One region of the Pseudodesulfovibrio thermohalotolerans genome, then DNA from elsewhere that is predicted to be linked to it. Evidence: predicted binding sites of a transcription regulator. Region 1 holds the regulator's gene; the other holds the start of a gene.
The links. Region 1 encodes sigma-54, which starts transcription at its own class of promoters, with help from an activator protein. Its sites were predicted from a motif close to CTGGCACGGNNNNTGCTT; they were not measured.

Region 1 (7,735 bases):
CGCTGAACGAAAAAGGGAGAAGAGGGCAAAAAAAAAGCGACCAGTGCAAACCAGGCGAAGGAATGGGGCAAGATCATGACGGCTAGAACCTCACCTGTATGGGGTCATTGGGAACACATCGAAAATCCAGCTCCACGCCCTTTTTGTTGAGATGCCGCAGGCAGGTCTCGTCTTCGTCGGACAAGGCCACGCTCGGCGAAATCTGCCGTTTGCCCGGGCTGTAGTGAACGTTTCCGATGTTGAGCACATGAAAACCGAACCCCGAATCGAAGGCGCGGCGCGCATCGGAACAGTTGGAAAAAAGGATGATGGCGGCGTATTCGCCGGAATTGGAACTCAGCTTGGTAACGGCTTCAGGCACTTCCTCCACGGTGATGAAGGAACTTTTCACCGCCTGGGGAATAGCCAAAGACATGATCTCCTGCTGCAGAATGTCATGGGCCAGCTCATCGTTGGCAACGATGACGGTCCTGGCCCCGGTATACGGCAGCCACGTCTCGATGATCTGGCCGTGAATCAAGCGATTGTCGATACGAACGAGAGTCACGGCTTCATTCCTACTTCTTTGCTTTTTTACGCAGCATCGCTCCGGCGACCTTGATCCCCTGCTGTCCCGCGACCATGGCCTGTTCGGCTAGATCGTGCAGTTTCATGGTCCGCCCCTGCAGGGCCGCCACAAGCATGGGCAGGTTGACACCGGTGATGACCTCGACATTTTCCGCTTTCATAAGAGAAAGGGACATGGTCGTGGGAGAACCGCCGAACAAATCGGTAAGAGCCAGGACACCCTTTCCCTGTTCCAGGGACTGGATAGCCTTTCGCACGCCCTCCAGAGCCTCGTCCACACCCTTCTGCACGTCAATGCCCACGGCCAGGCAATTTACCTGAGGACCCATGACCATCTCCGCCGCCTGAAGCAAGCTTTCGCCGAAGGTACCGTGCGTGACCAGTACCACGCCGATCACTCCGTCCTTTTTTCCAGTTTTTGCAACCATGTCTATCCGAGTTCCATGTGTCGATGTTCAATCGATACTGTATAGCCTTTTTCCTTGAGTGTCGCCAGTACCGACTCGGCAACGGATACCGACCGATGCCGGCCTCCGGTGCACCCCAGCGCCAGGGTTATCCTGTAGCGCCCTTCATCTGCATAAAGGGGAAGGATATAAAGCAGGAATTCATGAAACCGCTTGATGAAACCACTTCCGGCGGGGTTGTTGAGGACATAATCGGATACGGCCTTGTCCATCCCGGACATGGGACGCAACGATTTGTCGAAATAGGGGTTGGGCAGAAAACGTAGGTCAAAGACCAAATCCGCCTCGGAGGGCACGCCGTACTTGAAGCCGAAGGTGATGATATGCACCCGCATACCCATGCCCACGTCCTCAAGGGCCGACCATTTTGTTTGAATGACCCGGCGCAAATCATGGATCGAATAGTCCGTGGTATCCAGAACCAAAGCGGCCTGGGAACGCACCAACTCAAGAAGCTGTTTCTCCTTCTCCAAAGCCTGTTCCAACCCGAGATTGCCATACTCCAGCGGATGCGGCCGACGGGTCGTGGCGTAACGACGGACCAGCTCAGCCATCTTTGCCTCAAGGAAAAGGACCTGCGGGGTGATGCCGAGTTCTCGAAAACCTTCCAGCGCCTGAGCCCATCCGTCCACAAATTCGAGCTGGCGCAGGTCCATGCCTAGCGCAAGCCCCCGATACTTGGTATCGAACTTGAGAATAAGGTCAGCCAGCTTGGGCGACATTTCGGACGGCAGGCCGTCGATACAAAAGAAGCCGAGGTCTTCGAAAACCCGAAGAGCCGTACTCTTGCCGGAACCCGAGAGTCCGGTAACGATGACCACGGGAAAGGAATTGTTCGACGTCATCGGTGCACACCCATCGGTTTAGACGCTTTTGAGGAGAGTCCAGAGAGCCTCAGTATCTTCAGCCGTGAGGAAAGCCTTGCGGAATTCCTCGTCCTTGAGAAGACGGGATATCTGAGCCAGAACGCGCAGATGCATACCCGCCACCTGTTCCGGCGCGAGCACCAGGAAGAAAATGTTGCAGGGGCTGTGATCGAGCGCCTCGAACTCCACGCCTTTCAGGCTGCGGCCCACGACAACGATGACCTTCTCCAAGTCCTCAAGCTTGCCGTGCGGAATGGCGATGCCATCGCCGATCCCGGTGGATCCGAGTCTTTCTCGATCGAGAAGGACACGGACCGCCAGGTCCGTGTCCATCTCTGGATATTGTTCGCCCAAGGGGGCGACTAGTTCATGCAATACGTCCGACTTGTTCTCGGACTGCAATTCGGGAAGGATCAGCTCCTTCGCCAGATAATCACTGAGTTTCATGCTTAGTTACCGGGGTCGATCAGTCCGTAATCGCCGTTTTTTCTCTTGTATATGACGTTAACGCCTTCGGTCTCCGAATTGCGAAACACCAGGAACTCATTTTCAAGGGCATCCAACTGCATGGCGGCCTCGTCCACGGACATGGGCTTGGGCTCGTATGCGTCGGAGCCAACGATGGTTGGAGCTGCACCGCCGCCTTCCTCGAAGGACAGGTAGTTCATCTGCGCCATTTTATTGGGACGCGCCTGTCTGGGGCGGTTCTTCATCTTTTCCCGCATCTTGCGGAGCTGGGCTTCCAGCTTGTCCAGGACCATGTCGATGGTCGAATACATATCTTCAGAATCTTCGTAGGCCGAGATATGAATGCGATCCGAGTTCAGGATCACATCCGCCTTGTGGCGGAACTTGTCGACCAACAAATTGACCTGGAGATCTGCTTCCGCATCGGAAACGTATTTCGCTACCTTTTCAAAACGCTTTTCCGCGTACCCCTTGAGGTGATCGGAAGGCTCGAAATTCTTGAAAGTGAAGCTGATGTTCATACGCTGCCTCCTGGTTGCGTTTGCGGCAAGCAGAATCTAGAAATACTGCTTGCGTTTGGAAGAAGAAGGAATGCCCATGGCCGAGCGGTATTTGGCGACCGTGCGCCTGGCGATATTCACTTCCAGCTTTTCCTGGAGGATTTCGCCGATTCTCTCGTCACTGAGCGGTTTCTTCGTGTCTTCTTCCGAGATCATTTGCTTGATGAGCGCCTTGACGCTCTCCGAACCCACCTGGGAACCGTCATTGAGGTCCAGGGCCGAGTTGAAGAAGAACTTCAACTCGAAAATTCCATGAGGAGTCGAAACATACTTGCTGGTAGTGATCCGGCTCACGGTGGACTCGTGCATCTCTATATCCTCAGCCACCTCCTTGAGGATCAGGGGTTTGAGCTTTGTTACGCCTTCCTCGAAAAAGGCTCTTTGAAAACCGACAATACTTTCAACTACTTTATACAAGGTTCGCTGCCGCTGGTACAGACTTTTCATCAACCACGCGGCGGAGCGCATCTTTTCCTGAAAGTATTCCTTTTCCTTGTCGGCCGCCCCCTTCATGGAGTCCATGTAGAAGGTGTTCATCTGCAAACGGGGCATCCCATCTTCATTAAGAATGATGACAAAATCTTCCCCGTATTTGTAGACGAAGACATCAGGGCTGACATAGTGCGGCTCAGTGCTGGAAAAATTGGCGCCCGGCATGGGGTCCAGGGTCTGGAGAAGATCCAAATACTCCTTGAGCTCTTCCATGGAAATCTTGAACTTGCGGGCAAGGGGCTTGTAGCGGTTCTTTTCCAGATCTTCCAGATGGTCCTGCACGAGGGACACCAGGATCGGGTCGTCGTAATCAAGAACCTCCATCTGAACCAGAAGACACTCCTGCGGAGTGCGCGCGCCCACCCCGACGGGATCGAGATGCTGAATGCGAGTGAGTACGCTCTCAATCTCCTCCTCGGAAGCCTGAACCATGGCGGTCAACTCTTCCATGGAAGCCTGGAGATAGCCGTTGGAATCAAGATTGCCGAGGATGACATCACCAATCGCAAGCTCGCTTTCGCTGAAACTGGAAAGCCGCATCTGCCAATTGAGATGGCCTTCCAGGGACGGCTTGGAAGCCAACCGCGCCTCAAAGGAAACGCCCTCCTCAGGCACTTCCAGGTCGCGGGACAACGCCTGCTTGGAGGTGGAGGAAAATTCGCCGAGATAGTTCTCCCAATCCGCATTGCGGACCAGTTCCTCTTCGGCCTGAGACTCGGTCAGAACCTCGGACTTGTCCGATACCTCGGTTTCGGTTTCGGTCTCATCCAGGAAAGGATTCTCCAACAATTCCTGCTGCACCGTCTCCAACAGTTCAAGACGGGAGAGTTGCAGCAGCTTGATGGCCTGCTGCAACTGGGGCGTCATGACCAGTTGCTGTGAGAGCTTGAGCTGTTGTCGAAGTTCCAATCCCATGATTCGTCACTCGCTTAGGGTTGCGTTTATCGGCTGCCGGATAAAGAAATTTTTTTTGCTCGGCTTGCCATTTCTTTCGGTTGAACTATGCCACAACGAATTAAAGGATGCAACACCATTGTGATAACATCCTGTTTCTATTCGCAATCAATCGAATATATTATGGTATGAAAAAAGTGTACCAACCTTTGGGTACAGTGTAAATCGAGAAAGCTAAAAAAAGATGTGGGCGGTGAATCAGAGCCGGAAATCTTCGCCCAGATAAATCTGCCGGGCTCGGCTGGACTTCACGATATCGGTCGGAGCCCCTTCAAGAATGACCGTACCTTCGTAAACGAGATAGGCTCTGTCACAAATATTCAAAGTTTCCCGAACGTTGTGGTCGGAAATGAGAATACCGATCTCCATGGACTTGAGTACGGAGATGATTTCCTGGATGTCGATGACCGCGATGGGGTCGATACCCGCGAATGGCTCATCAAGAAGAATGAACTGCGGGTCGAGAATAAGCGCCCTGGCAATCTCCAGCCTGCGCCGCTCACCGCCGGACAAAAACATGGCCGCCTGATCCGCCAGCTTGGTGATGGTGAACATCTCAAGCAATTCATCCGCCCTCGCCCGCTGCTCCTTGGAAGTCATGGAGGTCTGTTCGAGAATGATCTCCAAATTCTGGCGCACGGTCAGCTTCTTGAAGATGGAGCTTTCCTGCGGCAGATAACTTACCCCAAGCCGGGCGCGTTCGTGCAGCGGTTTGTCCGTAAGCTCCTGCCCATCCAGGGTGACCACCCCGGTATTGGGCTGCACGATGCCCACAAGCATGTAGAACGTCGTGGTCTTTCCCGCGCCGTTCGGGCCAAGCAGGCCGACGACTTCCCGGGAGTTGAGCTCGATGTTGATGCCATGCACGACCTCTTTCTGGCCGTACCGCTTGGACAGGTTGGTTGCGCGCAGACCTTCGCCCATGGCTATTGCACCTTCATGTTGCCGGGGGTCATGAAGATGGCCTTGACGCGCTGCTCGCCGCCTATGACCTCCGACCGGTCGTCCTTGATATGGAAATTGATGACTTCGCCCGTCAGGGAATTGGGGCCGTCCTGCAACTTGGGATTCTGTTCCATCTTGAGAAGCTGCGGGCCGACCAGATAGGTCAGTCTGCCGCAGGTTCCCTCGGTGTTGCCCTTCTTGGCTCGAACACTGCCCTCGGCAACGATTCGCTCAACGCTGTCGGCCGAGAATTTCCTCTGTCCGTCAGCCAAAAGGTAGGCCGAAAGTTTGTCGGCCCAAAGGGTCAGTTCGCCGTGGACCGCGACAACGTTGCCTTCGAAGGAAATGACCTTGCCCGCCTCGTCATAGGTCATGCGGTCGGAGGTGATCTTTACCGGCGCACGGCTCGGATCGACACTCACCGGAACGGATGCGGGCGGCGGAGTCTCGGCCACGGGCGCCTTGACCTCGCCTTCGCCGGAATCCTGTTGCGGAGCGGCGGCCGGCGTGGGTTCGGCCTTCTTCACCTGTACTGTTTTGAAATATTTGGCGTTGGCATACCCGATGGCTTTGGACAGGTCGCGTTCCTTTTCATCGAGTTCGAATACTGCCACCCAGCCGTTTTGCGGAAAGTCGGTCCTCACCCGCTGCCCTTTGGTCAGCGTGACCACATGAGCCGAGCCCGGAGCGGGTTCCTTGCGAACGTTGAGGTTGACCGTAGCCTCGGACACCTCGCCCCAGTCCTGGGCCATCGCCCCGGCCGGAATCAGGAGCACAACCAGCATCAGCAAAATAACCGTTTGGCGAACCGTATTCAGCAACGTCTTATTCCTTGTCGTCTTGCAAAGGACTTCCAACCAGTCCCTCGGGGGCCAGCAACGCTTCCACGCCACCTGCGGCCACCAGTTGTCTCGTGACAAGATCGATCTCCAGGGCCTTGGCCTGGACGATCATGTCGGAACGGCGCAACGAGACGCCGCCTTTGAGGTACACCTTACCTATCGCCCCCACATAATCAAGCTGCTGGGCATCCAAGGCCAAATCGCCGAAGCGGCCGCTGACCCTGTCGTACAGTGTGAGGTTGTCATTCTCCTGATCCACCTCGCCACGCTCCGACTGCACATAGACCTCTTGGCGGTCATCGCCGAAAAACGCGGTGAGCTGCGGGAAATTCACGGCAATGATACCGAGTTCCTGATTGTACTTCGCGCTTTTGGCCAGGAGCTTCCAATTCAGACTTCCCTGCTTGCCCTGCACCAATTCGATGTCCTCAGCCGAAATATCGGCGTCGGCGAACATGGCCTCACGGGATATGGGGGCGCGCTCAACGTCTTCCTTCGGCTCCAGAATAGGATCGGAAAGAAAGAGTTCGTTGACGCCCACGCCTAAAAGCAGCCCCAAAGCGAATATGACGAGAAGAATCAGAGCCGGACGGCCTTTCATCTAGTCCACCCAGTAATTGAGGGCTTTTTCCTTGAGGCCCCGGGCTTCAATGATGAAGGTGACAGCCTCGCGAACCGCGCCCTCCCCGCCTTTGCGGGTGGACATCCAGTCGGCGGCCTCGGCCACCTCGGGCACGGCGTTGGGCACGCAAAGGGCCAGCCCCGCGCGTTTCATAACGGCCAAATCAATCCAATCGTCGCCCATGAAGGCGGCCTCGCTCGGATCGACCCCGGCTTTTTCACATATTTCCTCAAACAGAGGGAGTTTGTGGTGGTGGCCTGCGTAGTAGAACTTGATGCCCAGTTCCCGGACGCGATTCTCCACGGGGGCCTGGTTCAACCCGGTGATGACCCCGATCTCAAGGCCGACGGCCTGGGCCATCTTGATGCCGAGACCGTCCTGCACGTTAAATCGTTTCATAAGCAGGCCATCTTCGCCATAGTAAAGGCCGCCGTCGGTGAGCACGCCGTCAACGTCGAGCACCAGCAGCCTGATCTTCCGCGCGAGCGCGGTCGCGTCAGCCACGATTGATCTCCCACAAGGCCAAAAGTCTTTTCAGAAGGCTTTCCACCTCGGCAAGCGGCAGGCTGTTGGGACCATCGCACAACGCCTTGTCCGGGGCTGGATGAACTTCCATGAACACGCCATCCGCACCCGCGGCAACGGCAGCCGAGGCCAGAACGGACACATATTCCCGCTGTCCGCCCGATGCGCCACCCAATCCGCCGGGAAGCTGCACCGAATGGGTGGCGTCCATGACGACAGGAACGCCGAACGCCTTCATCTGCGGAATGGAGCGCATGTCCACGACCAGATTGTTGTAGCCGTACGTGGACCCCCGTTCGGTCAGCCAGACCTTGTCGTTGCCGACGGAACGGATTTTGTCCACCACGTTTCGCATGTCCCAAGGGGCCAGGAACTGCCCTTTCTTGACATTGACCACCCTGCCCGTTTCGGCTGCGGCCACCAGCAA
Region 2 (7,735 bases), 1.5 Mb from region 1:
ACCGCCCCCGACAACGGCCAGTGTCGTGACGCGGCTGGCCTTCTCCATGGCGACCCGGGCCTCGGCCAGTGTCGCCTCCGCCTCCCGCTGGGCGGTGACATCCCGACCCACGGACTGGAACTCGACGACGTTGCCGCCATCGTCGAAGATGCCCTTCGTCGCAAACTGGACGAAACGCACCCGGCCCAGAGCGTCCACATAGCGCGGCTCCGTGATGATTTCCGGATTCTCGGGCGAGATGGAAAAGACCTGCTCCGCGATGGCGTCGCTTTCCTCGGGGTCCAGGAGGTCCTTGAAGTTCGCTCCAAGCAACTCCTCCGGCCTCTTGCCGTAGAAACGGCAGAACGCGCCGTTAACGAAGGTCAGCCTGCCGTCCGGGCGAAACCGGCGGATCAGCTCCGTCTGGTCTTCGACCACGGTCTGGTAGATGGAATCAACGGAAGTCATTGACGCAATATACCCTTATCTCTGCCCAAAGGCTACCTGGAGCGCGCTGTGCCGCCGCCTGCCCCCGGCAATACGCTGGAGCTCGCCGCCGTCCATGATCTTGAGGGCGTTGGCCGGACACACGGACACGCAGGCCGGTCCGCCGTCGCGGTCTTCGCACAGGTCGCACTTGTACGCCAGCAGCCTGTCAGGCTTTCCGGGAAGGCGTCCCACCTGTATGGCTCCAACGGGGCAGGCGGCCATGCACGCCTTGCAGCCGAAGCAGCGGCTCTCGTCCACCCGCACGACCTCGCCGTCGTGGCTGATCGCCCCGGCCGGGCACACGGACACGCACGGGGCGTCCTCGCACTGGCGGCACTGGATGGGCGCGGTGACCTCGGCCTCGTGGACCACGGTGATGCGCGGCGCGAACGGCATCTGCCGCCTGGTGACCCGGCCCGTGTAGTCGCCCAGGTGGGCCTTGACGCAAGCTATTTCGCAGGCGCGGCAGCCGATGCAGCGCGAGGGATCGGACAATACGAAAGTATGCATTTACTCATGCCTCCCCGCTTCTTTTCCGTAATGGGTATGAAGCAGCTTGTGGGAGCGTTCTCCCAACGGTTTCTGAAGAAAATTCTCATACAGCGCCTTGACGGCCGGATTCCGATGCGCGGCCCTGACCGGCAGCTCCCGATCGTGGTCGTGCAGCCCCTTGCGGCGGCGCGCGACGGCATCGGCCACGTCAACGCCCGGAAGCAGCTTGGGCTGGCCTCCGCCCGCCACGCAGCCACCCTCGCAGCACATGACCTCCACGAATTCGAAATCGGCGTTGCCCGACCGGACGGCCTCCAGAACAGGCGCGACATGGGCCAGGCCGGACACGATCACGCCCCGGACCGTCTTGCCCGCGACTTCCACCGAGGCGCGGAACACGCCCGGCTCCTCCTCGCTCTCGACAAAAGCCACGCCGCTCTCGTCCACATCCTTGCCGGACGTCACCGCAATGGCGGTGCGCAACGCGGCCTCCATCACCCCGCCGGACGCGCCGAAGATGGTCCCGGCCCCGGAATAAAGCCCCAGAGGGGCGTCGAACTCCTCCTCCGGGAGACTGTCCAGGTCGATGCCCTTCTCCTTGAGCATGGCGGCCAGCTCGGTCACGGTCAGCACCGCGTCCACATTGGCGAACCCGTCGTTTTGCATCTCGGGCCGCTCGGCCTCGCCCTTCTTGGCCGTGCAGGGCATGACCGCGACGCTGGCGATCTCCCCGGCGGTCTTCCCGACCTGGTCCGCCCCGTAGCTCTTGAACAGCGCGCCCGCCATCTGCTGCGGAGACTTGCAGGAGGAGAGATGCGGAATCAGGTCCGGCCACGCGGTCTCCACGTGGCGCACCCAACCCGGACAACAGGAGGTGAACATGGGCAGGGTTCCGCCGGACTCCATGCGCTGAAGCAGTTCCGAAGACTCTTCCATGACGGTCACGTCGGCCGCGAAAATCGTGTCATAGACATAGTCAAAGCCCAGCCTGCGCAGAGAGGCGGCGAGCTTGCCCGGCGAGAGGGTACCGGGCGCCTTGCCGAACTCCTCGGCAATGGAGACCCGCACGGCCGGAGCGCACTGGACCATGGTGGTCTTCTCGGGATCGGTCAGCATCCCCGCGACCTTTTTCCTGTCGATCCGAAAATTGGCGGCGAACAGGGGGGCGGTGTCGTCTTCGGCCAACCCCCGTTTGCGCAACATCTCCGGCAGCAGCTCCGCCCCGTCGTCAAAGGGCGACATGAAGGCCGCGCACGTAAGCACGCATTGGCCGCAAAGCACGCAACGGGACGCGTCAATGGTCTGGGGCTCGTTGCGGCGGCCGACAATGGCGTCGACCGGGCAGACGTCGGCGCACCTGCGGCAGCCGGTACACAACATCGGATCTATGGAAACAACCTGGGTAGACATGAACCTTACACCTCCTCGTAGGTCCGGCTCAAAGCCAATGCGGCTTCAAAATTGCGGCGTCGTTTGACCTCGATGGGGTCCACCAGGGTCAGCGCCTTTTCCGGGCAGGCGTCGACGCAGGCCGGACCGCCCTCGCGCCCCCGGCAGAGATCACACTTGCTGGCCAGACTGGCGGGTTCGTATCGAACGCCTCCCGGAGCCGAAGGATCGACCACCCGACGCATGGCGGGTTTGCCGCGTTTCCAGACCTGGGCCATCTCCATGGCTCCCACCGGGCAGACCGCCAGGCAGGTCTTGCAACCCACGCAACGATCCTCCTCCACCTGCACGCCCTCGGTGGTGTGTATGATGGCGTTGTTCGGGCAGACCTCGGCGCAGGGCGCGTCCTCGCAATGCCGGCAGCCGATGGGGACGCGGACGTTGTTCACGCTGGTCAGGTACAGACGGGGAGACAGGGGAACCTGGAGGCTCCCCACAGACACTCCGCCACGCTGATGCGCGGCAGAGCAGGCAAGTTCACAGACGCGGCAGCCTATGCACTTGGAGGCCGACACAAGGATAAAGGGGCTCAGGCGAGCGTGCATGGTATGGATTCCTCTTTCAATATCGGAGTCGCTTCCGGAGCGTTGTCGATAGCTTTTCGTATGGTCACGGCGCAGATCTTGAGCTGCGGCGTATCGGTTACGGGGTCGGCGGCCGAGGTGGTCAGGATGTTGGCCGGGGATTCGGAGAAATGGAAGGTCATGAAGACCAGCCCCCTGCGGACCCGGCTCGTGATCCAGGCCTTGCCCCGGGCCTTGCCCCGACGGGAAGCAACCTCGACGATATCGCCGTCGGCGATGCCGTATCGTGCGGCGTCGTCGGGATGAATTTCCACCAACTCTTCGGGCCACGTCCCTTCCAGGCCGAAACAACGCCTGGTCATGGTCGCGGTGTGGTAATGGGCGACGACCCGGCCGGTGGTCAGTATCAGCGGATAGTCCGCGTCCACGGGCTCGGCTGGCTCGATGTGGGGGAGCGGGACGAACTTGCCCGGCCCGCGCATACACCGTCCCACATGCAGGATCGGCGTTCCCGGATGATGCTCGTCCGGGCAGGGCCATTGGATGCCTCCGGCCTCCAGCCGCTCGTAGGTTATCCCGGCATGAGTGGGCGTGAGCGAACGCATTTCGTCGAACACGTCCCCTGCCCCGGCATACCGCTCGGGCCTGCCCAGCCGCGCCAGGAGTTCCGCCAGGATTTCCCAGTCCGGGCGGCTGTCCCCCACGGGCGGAACGGCCCGGCGCACCCGCTGGACCCGCCTCTCGGTGCTGGTGAATGTCCCGTCCTTTTCCGCGAAGCTCGCGCCGGGCAGCACCACGTCGGCAAGCTCCGCCGTCTCGGTCAAAAAGAGGTCCTGAACCACCAGGAAATCCACATGGCGCAGGCAGTGCTCGACATGGGTGATGTCGGGGTCGCTGCGCATGGGGTTCTCACCGAAAATGAACAGCCCTTTCAGCCGGTCTTCCCCGATGGCATTGAACATCCGGGGAATGGTCAGGCCGGGCGTCGCGGGGATTTCGACTCCCCAGGCCTTTTCAAAATCTGACCGCACGGCGTCGTCCGACACGTTGCGGTAGCCGGTCAGCACGTTGGGCAACGCCCCCATGTCGCAGGACCCCTGCACGTTATTCTGGCCGCGCAACGGGTTCACGCCGGTCTTGGGGCGGCCGACGTTGCCGGTCAGCAACGCCAGGTTGGAGACCGCCAGGACGTTATTGGTGCCGAAGATGAACTGGGTGACGCCCATGGTGTAATAAAACGTCGTGTTCAGAGACGTGCCGATGCACCGGGCGGCCTCGCGGATGTCGTCCTCGGGTATTTCCGTGATGGCGGAAACGGTTTTGAGATCGAACTCGGCCAGCTTCTCGCGGAAATCGTCGAAACCTTCGGTAGCCGCCGCAACCGCGTCCACGTCGGCAAGGCCCAAATTAAGAATCTCCGCCGCGATGCCCGAAAGAAGCGCGGTGTCGGTTCCGGGGCGCAGCCGAAGCCAGACGTCGGCCTGCCGGGCGAGATCGATCCGGCGCGGATCGATAACCACCAGCCTGGCCCCGTTGCGCTTGGCCTCCATCATGCCCAGCCCGATCACCGGATGACAGGCCGTGGTGTTGGAGCCGACCACGCAAACGCAGTCCCCCTCGCCCATGTCCCAGAGCTCCCGAATGGAGTTGGTCATGGAGCCGCTTCCAAGCGATGTGGCCAGACCGGCCACCGTGGGAGCGTGTCAGAGACGGGCGCAGTGGTCGACATTGTTGGAGCCGAGCCCTGCGCGGAATAGTTTCTGGAAAAGATAGTTCTCCTCGTTGGTGCACCGGGCGCTGCTGAAACCGCCCACGGCTTGCGGGCCGAACTCGGCCGCGATGCCGCCAAGCCGCTCCGCGACCAGGCCGAGTGCCTCGTCCCAGGAAGCGGGAACCAATTCGCCGTCCCGGCGGATCAGCGGAGTAGTCAGACGGTCGGGATGGTGAACGAAGTCGTATCCGTACCGTCCCTTGGAACAGAGAGCGCCCTGGTTGACCGACGGTTCCGGTCCGGCCGAGACGCTTACGATGCGATCGCCGTCCACGTTCAGGGACAGGGCGCAGCCGACGCCGCAATATGGGCAAGTGGTGGAGATATGTTGCATGGCCCCCCTTAAGCACGGGGCGTGCCAACAAAACGAGCCTGCGCGTCAAAAAAAATAACCTGTAATCCCAGCACACTGACTGATTCGAAAAAATGCACCCCCTAGCCGGTTGCACGAAATTGCGCGCAATTACGTCTGCAAAAAAATAAAATTGCGCGCAATTAATCGTACCCCGATTGCACTCCAGTTGGTCGCGAATCGCATACCCCCGACAGCCGGATTTCCCCTTCCCGGCCGGAAAAACCGTTACCAGGACGGAACACAGAGAACAGCCCATGTTTCCGATCGGGAACACTTCAGCTAGGCCGGGGACTTCCGAGAAACACACAAGTACATCTATTTCAGTCTGTTAGGAAAGCAGACTCCGCTGGCACACATGTTGCCTTTATGAAAGCATCATTTCGCAGGGAGGACTTATGACTATCGATTCAAGGACAATGGACGGGACCGACGTCCAAAAGGCATTCATCAACGAGGTGTTGGAGAGCCTTCCGGGCATTCTGCTCGTCATCTCGGTGGCGGTATTCGCCCATTTCGCCGCGCCGCTTCTGCTGCGGTTCGAATTTTTCAAAACGTACCTGACCATCAAGGACTTCATCCTGGCCATTCTTGTGGGCATCGCCATCCGCAACACCGTGGGCGTGCCCGGGATGTTGCAGCCCGGATTGCGCTTCTCCACCATTCTGACCAAGACCGGCATCGTCGTCATGGGCGCAAAGTATTCCCTGGCGGGCCTGGTCACGGTGGGCGGGCAGGCCCTCGGCCTGATCTTCGCCTTCCTGTTCGGCTCGGCCATTCTGCTCATGTGGATCGGCAAGAAGCTGAACGTGTCCCCCTCGCTCAGCGCATGTCTGGCCGCAGGCCTGTCCGTGTGCGGCGTTTCCGCGACCATCGCCGTGTCGCCCGCCGTCAACGCGAAGAAGGAGGAGATGGCCTACTCCATCGCCGTGGTCCTCATGTTCGGCCTGCTCGCCCTGGTGGTCTTTCCGCCCCTGGGCCGGATGCTGGAACTCAGCGACGCCCAGTACGGCGCGTTTGCGGGCGTGGGCATCATCAACTCCGCCCAAGTCCTCGCCGCCGGTTTCGGCTTCAGCGACGGAGCGGGCGTGGTCGCGGGTGTGTACAACATCGGCCGCGTCCTGTTCCTGCCCTTCGTGGTCCTGATGCTGACCATCTTGGCGTGCCAGCGCGAAACCACCACCTCGCGCGAATCCATCAACAAGTGGCAGATCATCGTCTCCAAGTTCCCGGTGTTCGTGCTCGGCTTCCTCGCCATCGTGCTCATGAACACCGCCGGAATGATCTCCGCCCCGGCCGCAAAGACGGCCAAGGTGTTCATGGAATGGGCGTTTCTCCTCGGCTTCGCCAGCATCGGCCTGACCACCCGCCTGTCAGACCTCAAGGCCGCGGGCCTGACCGGAATCGTCGTAGGCTTCACCGTGGCGTCGCTCAAGGCGGGCCTCGCGCTGATCGCCGTGCTGTATTTCATCAACTAACCACAAAAGGACGTACACCATGACCAAGTACATCAAGCGACTTTCCTCCAGCCGCAAGCAGGACCTGATGGTTTGCCTTCTCGGGATCGGGCTTGTGTTAATCGCCATCGCGATCAACGGCTGAGGCAACACGGATCGCCGGGACCGCGCCGTTGTCGGCGCGGTCCCGGACTCATCATCGGAGGCACACATGGACAGCATCCTTCTCGCAACGACCGGCGAAGCCCACTGCATGCGCGCGGAAGACTACGCCCTCAAATACTGCGCGCTCAACAGGACCTCCCTGGACATCATCCACGTCGTCGAGGACAACCTTTCCCACTACGGAATGATCGATTCCCTGGCCACCGAGGGAGACCGGCGGGACTTCATCGCCTACTCGCAGAAGGTGGAACGGCCCGAAGTCGAACGCCGCCTGGCCCGGATCACGGGAAAGGCCGAATCCATGAACATCAATTATCGGCTGTACATCGAGTGGAAGTCTCCCTTATATTGCATCCTCAAGCACATCCGGCACGTCAAGTCGCAACTTCTGGTGGTGGGAGGCAGGAAACGGAGGCACAACCCCTTCAGCCTGGTCCGCTGCCTGAGCCGAAAGGCGTCCTGCGAAGTCATGCAGGTGCTCTGACGGCAACGGGACAAAGGGAGCAATGTCCGGCATCATACGATTCCTCATACTCATTCTGGCGGTCCTGTCCGCCCCGGCCCTCGCCGCGCAGACGCCCCAGCCCCCGCTCAGGCTGGGCGTCATCACACTCAACCATCCGTTGATGATGTACCGGCAGTACCTGCCGTTCACCGACTACATCACCGGACTGAGCGGCATCCCCGTCGAGCTGGAGCTGGCCAAGGATTACGCGTCCATCATCGCCGACCTCCTGAACGGCAAAATCGACATCGCCATCCTCGGCGGGCTTTCCTATGTTGAAGCCAGAGAATCTTCGGCCGACGTCACGCCCCTGTGCGCGGTACTCTCCAGGGACCACACGCCAACGAGCCGAACCGTCATCTTCACCGTCAAGGGCAGGAGCGACCTCAACGTCCTCGCCGATCTCAAGGGAAAATCCTTCGCCTTCGCCTCGCTCCACTCCACGGCGGGCTACCTGCATCCCCTCTGCCATCTCGGGAATCGCGGCATCGCCAAGCAGGACTTCGGGGAAACGAAGAACCTGCGCACCCACGACGCGGTAATCCGGTCGGT

Region 2: fdhF (formate dehydrogenase subunit alpha) is a predicted target of sigma-54. The motif match lies at 5,049-5,066, and genes of this name have one in related genera.

The regions. Positions count from the first base shown of each region.
Region 1 covers NZ_CP120635.1:2,068,423-2,076,157, forward strand. The annotation lists gene LF599_RS09820 (PTS sugar transporter subunit IIC) at 1-54, opposite strand, end outside; gene LF599_RS09825 (PTS sugar transporter subunit IIB) at 83-547, opposite strand; gene LF599_RS09830 (PTS sugar transporter subunit IIA) at 558-995, opposite strand; gene rapZ (RNase adapter RapZ) at 998-1,879, opposite strand; gene LF599_RS09840 (PTS sugar transporter subunit IIA) at 1,898-2,347, opposite strand; gene hpf (ribosome hibernation-promoting factor, HPF/YfiA family) at 2,350-2,889, opposite strand; gene rpoN (RNA polymerase factor sigma-54) at 2,926-4,335, opposite strand; gene lptB (LPS export ABC transporter ATP-binding protein) at 4,573-5,298, opposite strand; gene lptA (lipopolysaccharide transport periplasmic protein LptA) at 5,301-6,104, opposite strand; gene lptC (LPS export ABC transporter periplasmic protein LptC) at 6,145-6,762, opposite strand; gene LF599_RS09870 (KdsC family phosphatase) at 6,763-7,287, opposite strand; gene kdsA (3-deoxy-8-phosphooctulonate synthase) at 7,280-7,735, opposite strand, start outside.
Region 2 covers NZ_CP120635.1:595,800-603,534, reverse strand. The annotation lists gene LF599_RS02790 (PAS domain-containing sensor histidine kinase) at 1-447, opposite strand, end outside; gene LF599_RS02785 (4Fe-4S dicluster domain-containing protein) at 463-978, opposite strand; gene LF599_RS02780 ([Fe-Fe] hydrogenase large subunit C-terminal domain-containing protein) at 979-2,370, opposite strand; gene LF599_RS02775 (4Fe-4S dicluster domain-containing protein) at 2,376-2,954, opposite strand; gene fdhF (formate dehydrogenase subunit alpha) at 2,939-5,038, opposite strand; gene LF599_RS02765 (YeiH family protein) at 5,455-6,534, shown strand; gene LF599_RS02760 (universal stress protein) at 6,725-7,162, shown strand; gene phnD (phosphate/phosphite/phosphonate ABC transporter substrate-binding protein) at 7,185-7,735, shown strand, end outside.